2 regions of the Vibrio bathopelagicus genome follow, and region 2 is predicted to be linked to the other one. Evidence: predicted binding sites of a transcription regulator. Region 2 holds the regulator's gene; the other holds the start of a gene.

Region 1 (3,425 bases), 360 kb from region 2:
CTCTGGTTTCGTCTTTAAGATCCAAGCAAACATGGATCCAAAACACCGTGACCGTATCGCATTCATGCGTATCGTATCGGGTACTTACGACCAAGGTATGAAGATGAACCATGTTCGTACTGGTAAGAACGTGAGTATCTCAGATGCGGTAACCTTCATGGCAGGTGACCGTGCGCGTGCTGAAAAAGCATACGCTGGTGACATCATTGGTCTGCATAACCACGGCACAATCCAGATTGGCGATACTTTTACTCAAGGCGAAAGCTTGAAGTTTGCAGGTATTCCTAACTTTGCGCCTGAACTGTTCCGTCGTATCCGTCTGCGCGATCCACTGAAACAGAAGCAACTTCTAAAAGGCTTGGTTCAGCTTTCTGAAGAGGGTGCGGTTCAAGTATTCCGTCCTTTGCAAAATAACGATCTGATCGTTGGTGCAGTTGGTGTACTTCAGTTTGATGTGGTTGTAGCGCGCTTAAAAGCGGAATACAACGTTGAAGCGATTTACGAAGGTGTGAACGTTGCAACAGCACGTTGGGTTGAATGTGATGACGCTAAGAAACTAGAAGAATTCAAACGTAAGAGCCAAGCTAACCTAGCGTTAGATGGTGGTGATAACCTGTCTTACATTGCACCAACAATGGTGAATTTGAACCTAGCTTCTGAACGTTTCCCAGAAGTTCAATTCCGAGCGACGCGCGAGCACTAATTACTCTGCGCTCTATTCGAGTTAAACAAAAACGTCTATTGTTCTGCAATAGACGTTTTTTTATACGTGTTATTTGAGGTTAGAGGCGTGAGGCAAGTATGTTCAGTTGGATAAAAGCTTGGATTAAGAAATACGATAAGTGGTGCGAAGAGCTTGGCTTAACGCCTGAGAACAAGCGTAGCTGTGTGGCTTATCGCCGTGATCCTCAAGGAAAACAAGCAGAGAGTGGGGAAAATGACGCCGCAATTAAGTGAATTTCCGCTGTTTGACACTCATTGCCATGCGGACTTTGACACCTTTGAGCAAACTATTGCACTTGATAAAGGTATTGAAGGTTACGTTAAAGAGGCGAAACAAGCACAAGTCGACAAGCTGCTGATTCCTTCTATTGGCCAGAGTAATTGGAGGAAGCTTGATGAAATCGCTCAATCTCACCCCAATGTTTACTACGCATTAGGCTTCCATCCTTACTTTTTAGAGCAAGCGGAGGATGAGCAGTTTTTGGAACTTCGCCAATTACTCTCTTCAAGAACGAGCCAATGTGTTGCGATAGGAGAGTGCGGACTCGACTTCTTTGTGGATGTAGATAGAGACAAGCAAGAGCGTTTTTTCATCCAACAAATGGAACTCGCGAAGGCATTTGAACTACCTTTAATCATCCATGAAAGGAAGTCTTACAACCGACTTATTGAGCTAATAAAACAGCACAAATTCACTTTGGGTGGCGTGATTCACGGCTTTTCGGGGAGTGAGCAGCAAGCTTTGGCGTGGATCAAGCTCGGTTTCTATATTGGCGTCGGTGGAACGATAACTTATCCAAGAGCACAGAAAACGCGCACAACTATCGCTAAATTGCCCCTTGAATGCTTGGTGTTGGAAACCGATGCTCCCGACATGCCTATGCACGGAAACCAAGGAAATGTTAATCATTCCAAACATTTAGTTACGATATTAAATGAACTTATTTTGCTTAGAAATGAGACAAAGCAATCGGTTGCAGCGCAAATGTGGCAAAATAGCCATCGTGCATTCGGTATATGTGAATAAAATCGAAGGTTTTTGTTTATCGTTTGCGTAAATTGCATTGAGCTTGTGATTTGGCTCACATTTGTGTGTGAATGGTACATGAATCTTGTACGAAAGTGTGAGGATGGCATTACTTTATTAGTGGTCGCATGAGTATAATTGCCTCCGCTTTATAGCCCCATTTTGTAACACGCCAATAAATAACTAATAAGGAAGTCATAAACTATGAGCCTGTTTATGAGCCTCGTCGGAATGGTTGCACTGATTGCAATCGCAGTACTACTATCTGACAACCGCAAAGCTATTAATCTAAGAACAGTGGGTGGCGCTTTCGCTATCCAATTCGCACTTGGTGCATTCGTACTTTACATCCCTTGGGGTCGTGATCTACTTGCAGGTTTCTCTGCTGGTGTAGCAAACGTGATCGACTACGGTAAAGACGGTACTGGTTTCCTATTCGGCAGCCTAGTTAACTTCTCAGTTGACGGTATCGGTTTCATCTTTGCTTTCCAAGTACTACCAACTCTGATTTTCTTCTCTGCACTTATCTCTGTACTTTACTACATTGGTGTAATGCAAATTGTAATCAAAGTTCTTGGTGGTGGTCTTCAGAAAGCTCTAGGTACTTCTCGCGCCGAGTCTATGTCTGCAGCAGCAAACATTTTCGTTGGTCAAACAGAAGCACCTCTAGTTGTTCGTCCTTTTGTTCCTAAAATGACTAACTCTGAACTATTCGCAGTAATGTGTGGTGGTTTGGCTTCTGTAGCTGGTGGTGTACTAGCAGGTTACGCATCTATGGGTGTACCTCTAGAGTACCTAGTTGCAGCGTCATTCATGGCAGCACCTGGTGGTCTACTATTCGCTAAAATCATCAAGCCTGAAACAGATACGCCAGACGATAACATCGCTGACGAAATGGACGGTGGCGATGACAAACCAGCTAACGTTATCGACGCAGCAGCAGGTGGCGCATCAGTTGGTCTACAACTAGCTCTTAACGTTGGTGCAATGCTACTAGCATTCATCGGTCTAATTGCTCTAATCAACGGTATCCTTGGTGGCATCGGTGGTTGGTTCGGTATGGAACACCTAACTCTAGAACTTCTTCTAGGTTGGATCTTCGCACCGCTAGCATTCATCATTGGTGTTCCATGGGAAGAAGCAACTATCGCTGGTTCTTTCATTGGTCAGAAGACAGTTGTTAACGAATTCGTTGCATACCTAAACTTCGTACCATACATCGGTGAGAACGCTCAAATCGTTGAAGCGACTGGCCAAGCAATGTCTGTTAAGACTCAAGCAATTATCTCGTTCGCTCTATGTGGTTTCGCAAACCTTTCTTCAATTGCGATTCTTCTAGGTGGTCTAGGTGGTATTGCACCAAGCCGTCGCCACGACATCGCTCGTATGGGTGTTAAAGCGGTTATTGCTGGTACTCTATCTAACCTGATGGCAGCAACAATTGCTGGCTTCTTCCTGTCTTTCTAATCAGTTAGAAATCGATATATAGACGCCATAATAATATCGCCCCGTAGCAAGAAATTGCTGCGGGGCTTTTTTGTTTTTAGGCCCCGTGTTTTTTGCAAGAGCATGAATATATGCTCGGAGTTGAAAATGGGTCTAGAATGTTTTTTTGAGATACAAACCGTTTGCGTTCTAAGGAGCACTACAATTTATTGATGGATACCTATAATGT
Region 2 (3,425 bases):
CTAACATTGTTGAATTGCCAGATGAAGAGTACTTCGGCCCATTGCTGCAAGTGGTTCGTTACCAATCGCTAGAGCAAGCAGTGGAACTGGCTAATGACACACGCTTTGGTTTGTCTGCAGGCCTAGTTTCAACAGACGATTCAGAGTGGGAATACTTCGTTGACCATATCCGTGCGGGTATTGTTAACCGTAACCGCCAGTTAACAGGCGCAAGTGGTGATGCACCATTTGGTGGCCCGGGTGCTTCAGGTAACCTACGCCCAAGTGCTTACTATGCGGCTGATTACTGTGCTTACCCAATGGCGTCAATGGAAGGTGGTGAAACTCAACTGCCAGCGACATTTAGCCCAGGTATTGAGCTTTAGTTTAAGCTCTTAAGCTATAAGTTCATGAATCATAGGCTTATGAGCTCTAGGTTCATGAATAACAGCTTCATTGGTTAATTGTGTAATAAGGAAGCAGTGTTATCGCTTCCTATTTTCACCCACGTCCGACACCTCGATTGGGCGGTAAATAATAATAGAACAAGTATGTCACAGGCTGATGGCTGCTGACTCTATGTCCAGCCTCTCCCTTTCTAATCCAAATTACTAGCTTGCTAGAACCTCTGACAAGGAGTCACCATGACGCCCGATCTACTCTTTAAATCACTATGGGACGATTACATTCACAGGCTTTGTCCATCGGCTGAGAAAGTACATCACTTGCTGAAAGAAGACGAAGCTCTGATTAATGATCACATTGCACTGCGTACTTTCAATGTAGCACCGCTAGGTATTGAAACACTGGCCAAGCCTTTCCTTGAATTGGGTTACAAGGCGTGTGGCGATTACTTGTTTGAGAGCAAGAAGCTAGTGGCTAAGCACTACGAGCACCCAGACCCAAACCAACCGAAAGTGTTCATTAGTGAGTTGAAGGTAGAAGAGTGTTCAAATGACTTACAACAGATCGTTGCTAAGTTGGTTGAGCAAGTAGACGCAAGCAAGCTTCAAGGTCATGAGTTCTTGTTTGGTGGTCGCCTTTGGGATCTGAGTTTCGCGGATTTCCAAGTACTAGCAAAAGAGAGTGAATACGCTTCTTGGCTCGCAGCTCATGGCTACGGTGCAAACCACTTTACGGTGAGTGTGAACCAACTTGATACTTTTGATGAAGTGCAGGCAGTGAATGATTATCTGAGTGAATCAGGCTTCACTATCAATGCGTCTGGTGGTGAGGTTAAAGGCTCTCCAGAGGTCTTATTAGAGCAATCATCAACAATGGCAGACAAAGTCCCAGTTTCATTTGTTGAAGGCAATGAGATGATTCCTGGTGGCTTCTATGAGTTCGCTAAGCGTTATGCGATGGCTAATGGTGAGCTTTATACAGGATTTGTCGCAGCATCGGCTGACAAGATCTTTGAAAGCACCAACGGTTAAAGAAAGATACGAGTATGGGCTTTGCCCTAGAGATGCGGGTAAGCTTCGCTTCGAGATACTTTAGAAGAGCGAAGTCCGATCTCTAATATCGGTTCCCGCATCTGATCTTTAGAAAACAAAAAAGCCACCAAATTCGCATTTGGTGGCTTTCAAATTTTTGGCTCAGTCAATCGAGATTAACGAGTGCCGTATACCACGATAGTCTTACCGTGTGCAGAAATTAGGTTCTGCTCTTCAAGCATCTTCAAGATACGACCTACTGTCTCACGAGAACAACCAACGATCTGGCCAATCTCTTGACGAGTGATCTTGATTTGCATGCCGTCAGGGTGAGTCATTGCATCTGGCTGTTTCGCTAGGTTAAGTAGCGTTTGAGCGATACGACCGGTTACGTCAAGGAACGCTAAGTCACCAACCTTTTGGCTAGTTACTTGTAGACGGTTTGCCATTTGCGCTGAAAGGCGCATCAGGATATCTGGGTTCACTTGGATAAGTTGACGGAATTTCTTGAAAGAAATTTCAGCTACTTCACAAGGAGATTTAGCACGAACCCACGCAGTACGTTCTTGGTCTTCTTCGAAAAGTCCAAGTTCACCGATGAAGTCGCCTTGGTTTAGGTAAGAAAGAATCATTTCCTTACCTTCTTCGTCTTTGATAAGAACAGCCACAGAACCTTTAACGATGTAGTACAAGGTTTCTGCCTTTTCACCAGCATGAATCAAAGTACTTTTTGAAGGGTACTTATGAATATGACAGTGTGAAAGGAACCACTCTAATGTTGGATCGGTTTGAGGTTTACCTAGAACCATAATATCTCACTTCCTCTGCAGGGTATGCTTGCCGCTTTCCGTATTTTAGCTAAGCCTGAATTGACTCAGTTAGGATAAGAGCACTCGTTGAGTGCTGCAAGCTATCTTGTGTTTCGTTTAAGAATAGTATCCTTTTTCAGGTACTATTTCTTGATTTTAATCGTGACCAAGCTACGATTTTTTACGCAAAATTGTGCACATGATCACGGTATGAAAAGTAATCAACCAGAATGACGTTTTGTTAACCTATTTTTCCGGTTTCGATTAGTTGTTGTAGGATTGGCCTTACAATGAGCTCCATAGCAAAACTCATTTTACCTCCTGGCACCACAAGCGTGTTATGACGTGACATAAATGAGCCATCAATCATTGCCAAAAGGTAAGGGAAATCGACGTTTTTGATACCACGCAAACGTATAACAACGAAGCTTTCGTCTAAACTAGGAATCCCTTTGGCGTTCAGTGGGTTCGATGTATCTACGGTTGGGACACGCTGAAAGTTGATATGAGTGCGCGAAAACTGCGGGGTAATGTAGTTAAGGTAATCATCCATTGAGCGAACAATAGAGTCCATCACCGCTTCGCGAGAGTGCCCACGATCGCGTGTGTCACGAACGAATTTCTGGATCCACTCTAGGTTTACGATAGGTACCATGCCGATCAGCAGGTCGACGTGTTGCGAGACGTTAATGTCGCCATCGACTACGCCACCATGAAGGCCTTCGTAAAACATCACATCTGAGTTTTCAGGGATCTCTTGCCATGGCGTAAAAGTGCCGGGCATTTGGTTGTAAGGAACGGCTTCATCGAAGGTATGTAGATAGCTGCGGACTTTGCCCGTGCCTTCATTACCGTATTGACGGAAGAACTCTTCTAATGCGCCAAAATCGTTAGCTTGTGGACCAAAGTAGCTGATGTGCTTACCTTGCTCGCGCGCTTTACGGATCTCGACATCCATCTCTGGGCGAGTGAAGCGATGGAAACTATCCCCCTCAACCCAAGCAGCCTTCACGTCCATCATATTGAACATTTTACGAAAGGCTTCTGAGGTGGTGGTGGTGCCGGCTCCAGATGAACCCGTCACCGCAATAATTGGATGTTTAGCGGACATGACAACCCTTGTCTTTTGAGTAACTTACTTGTTAGCAATCGTTTACCACTATAACACGGCTCCTTTATGAGCGCAGCCTAGAAGCGTTTT

The links. The regulator CRP, encoded in region 2, controls carbon source genes, mostly activating them, when cyclic AMP is high. The targets are predictions, from matches to a motif close to TGTGANNNNNNTCACA.
Region 1: the regulator CRP is predicted to act here: its motif matches at 1,795-1,810, upstream of IHV80_RS12975 (NupC/NupG family nucleoside CNT transporter).

Annotation. Positions count from the first base shown of each region.
Region 1 covers NZ_CP062500.1:2,940,004-2,943,428, reverse strand. Annotated here, with positions in the region: gene prfC (peptide chain release factor 3) at 1-703, shown strand, start outside; gene IHV80_RS12985 (DUF5363 family protein) at 802-957, shown strand; gene IHV80_RS12980 (TatD family hydrolase) at 938-1,750, shown strand; gene IHV80_RS12975 (NupC/NupG family nucleoside CNT transporter) at 1,955-3,217, shown strand.
Region 2 covers NZ_CP062500.1:3,304,521-3,307,945, reverse strand. Annotated here, with positions in the region: gene astD (succinylglutamate-semialdehyde dehydrogenase) at 1-365, shown strand, start outside; gene IHV80_RS14845 (DUF1338 domain-containing protein) at 624-1,415, shown strand; gene crp (cAMP-activated global transcriptional regulator CRP) at 1,592-2,224, opposite strand; gene IHV80_RS14835 (phosphoribulokinase) at 2,466-3,335, opposite strand; gene IHV80_RS14830 (YheU family protein) at 3,413-3,425, opposite strand, start outside.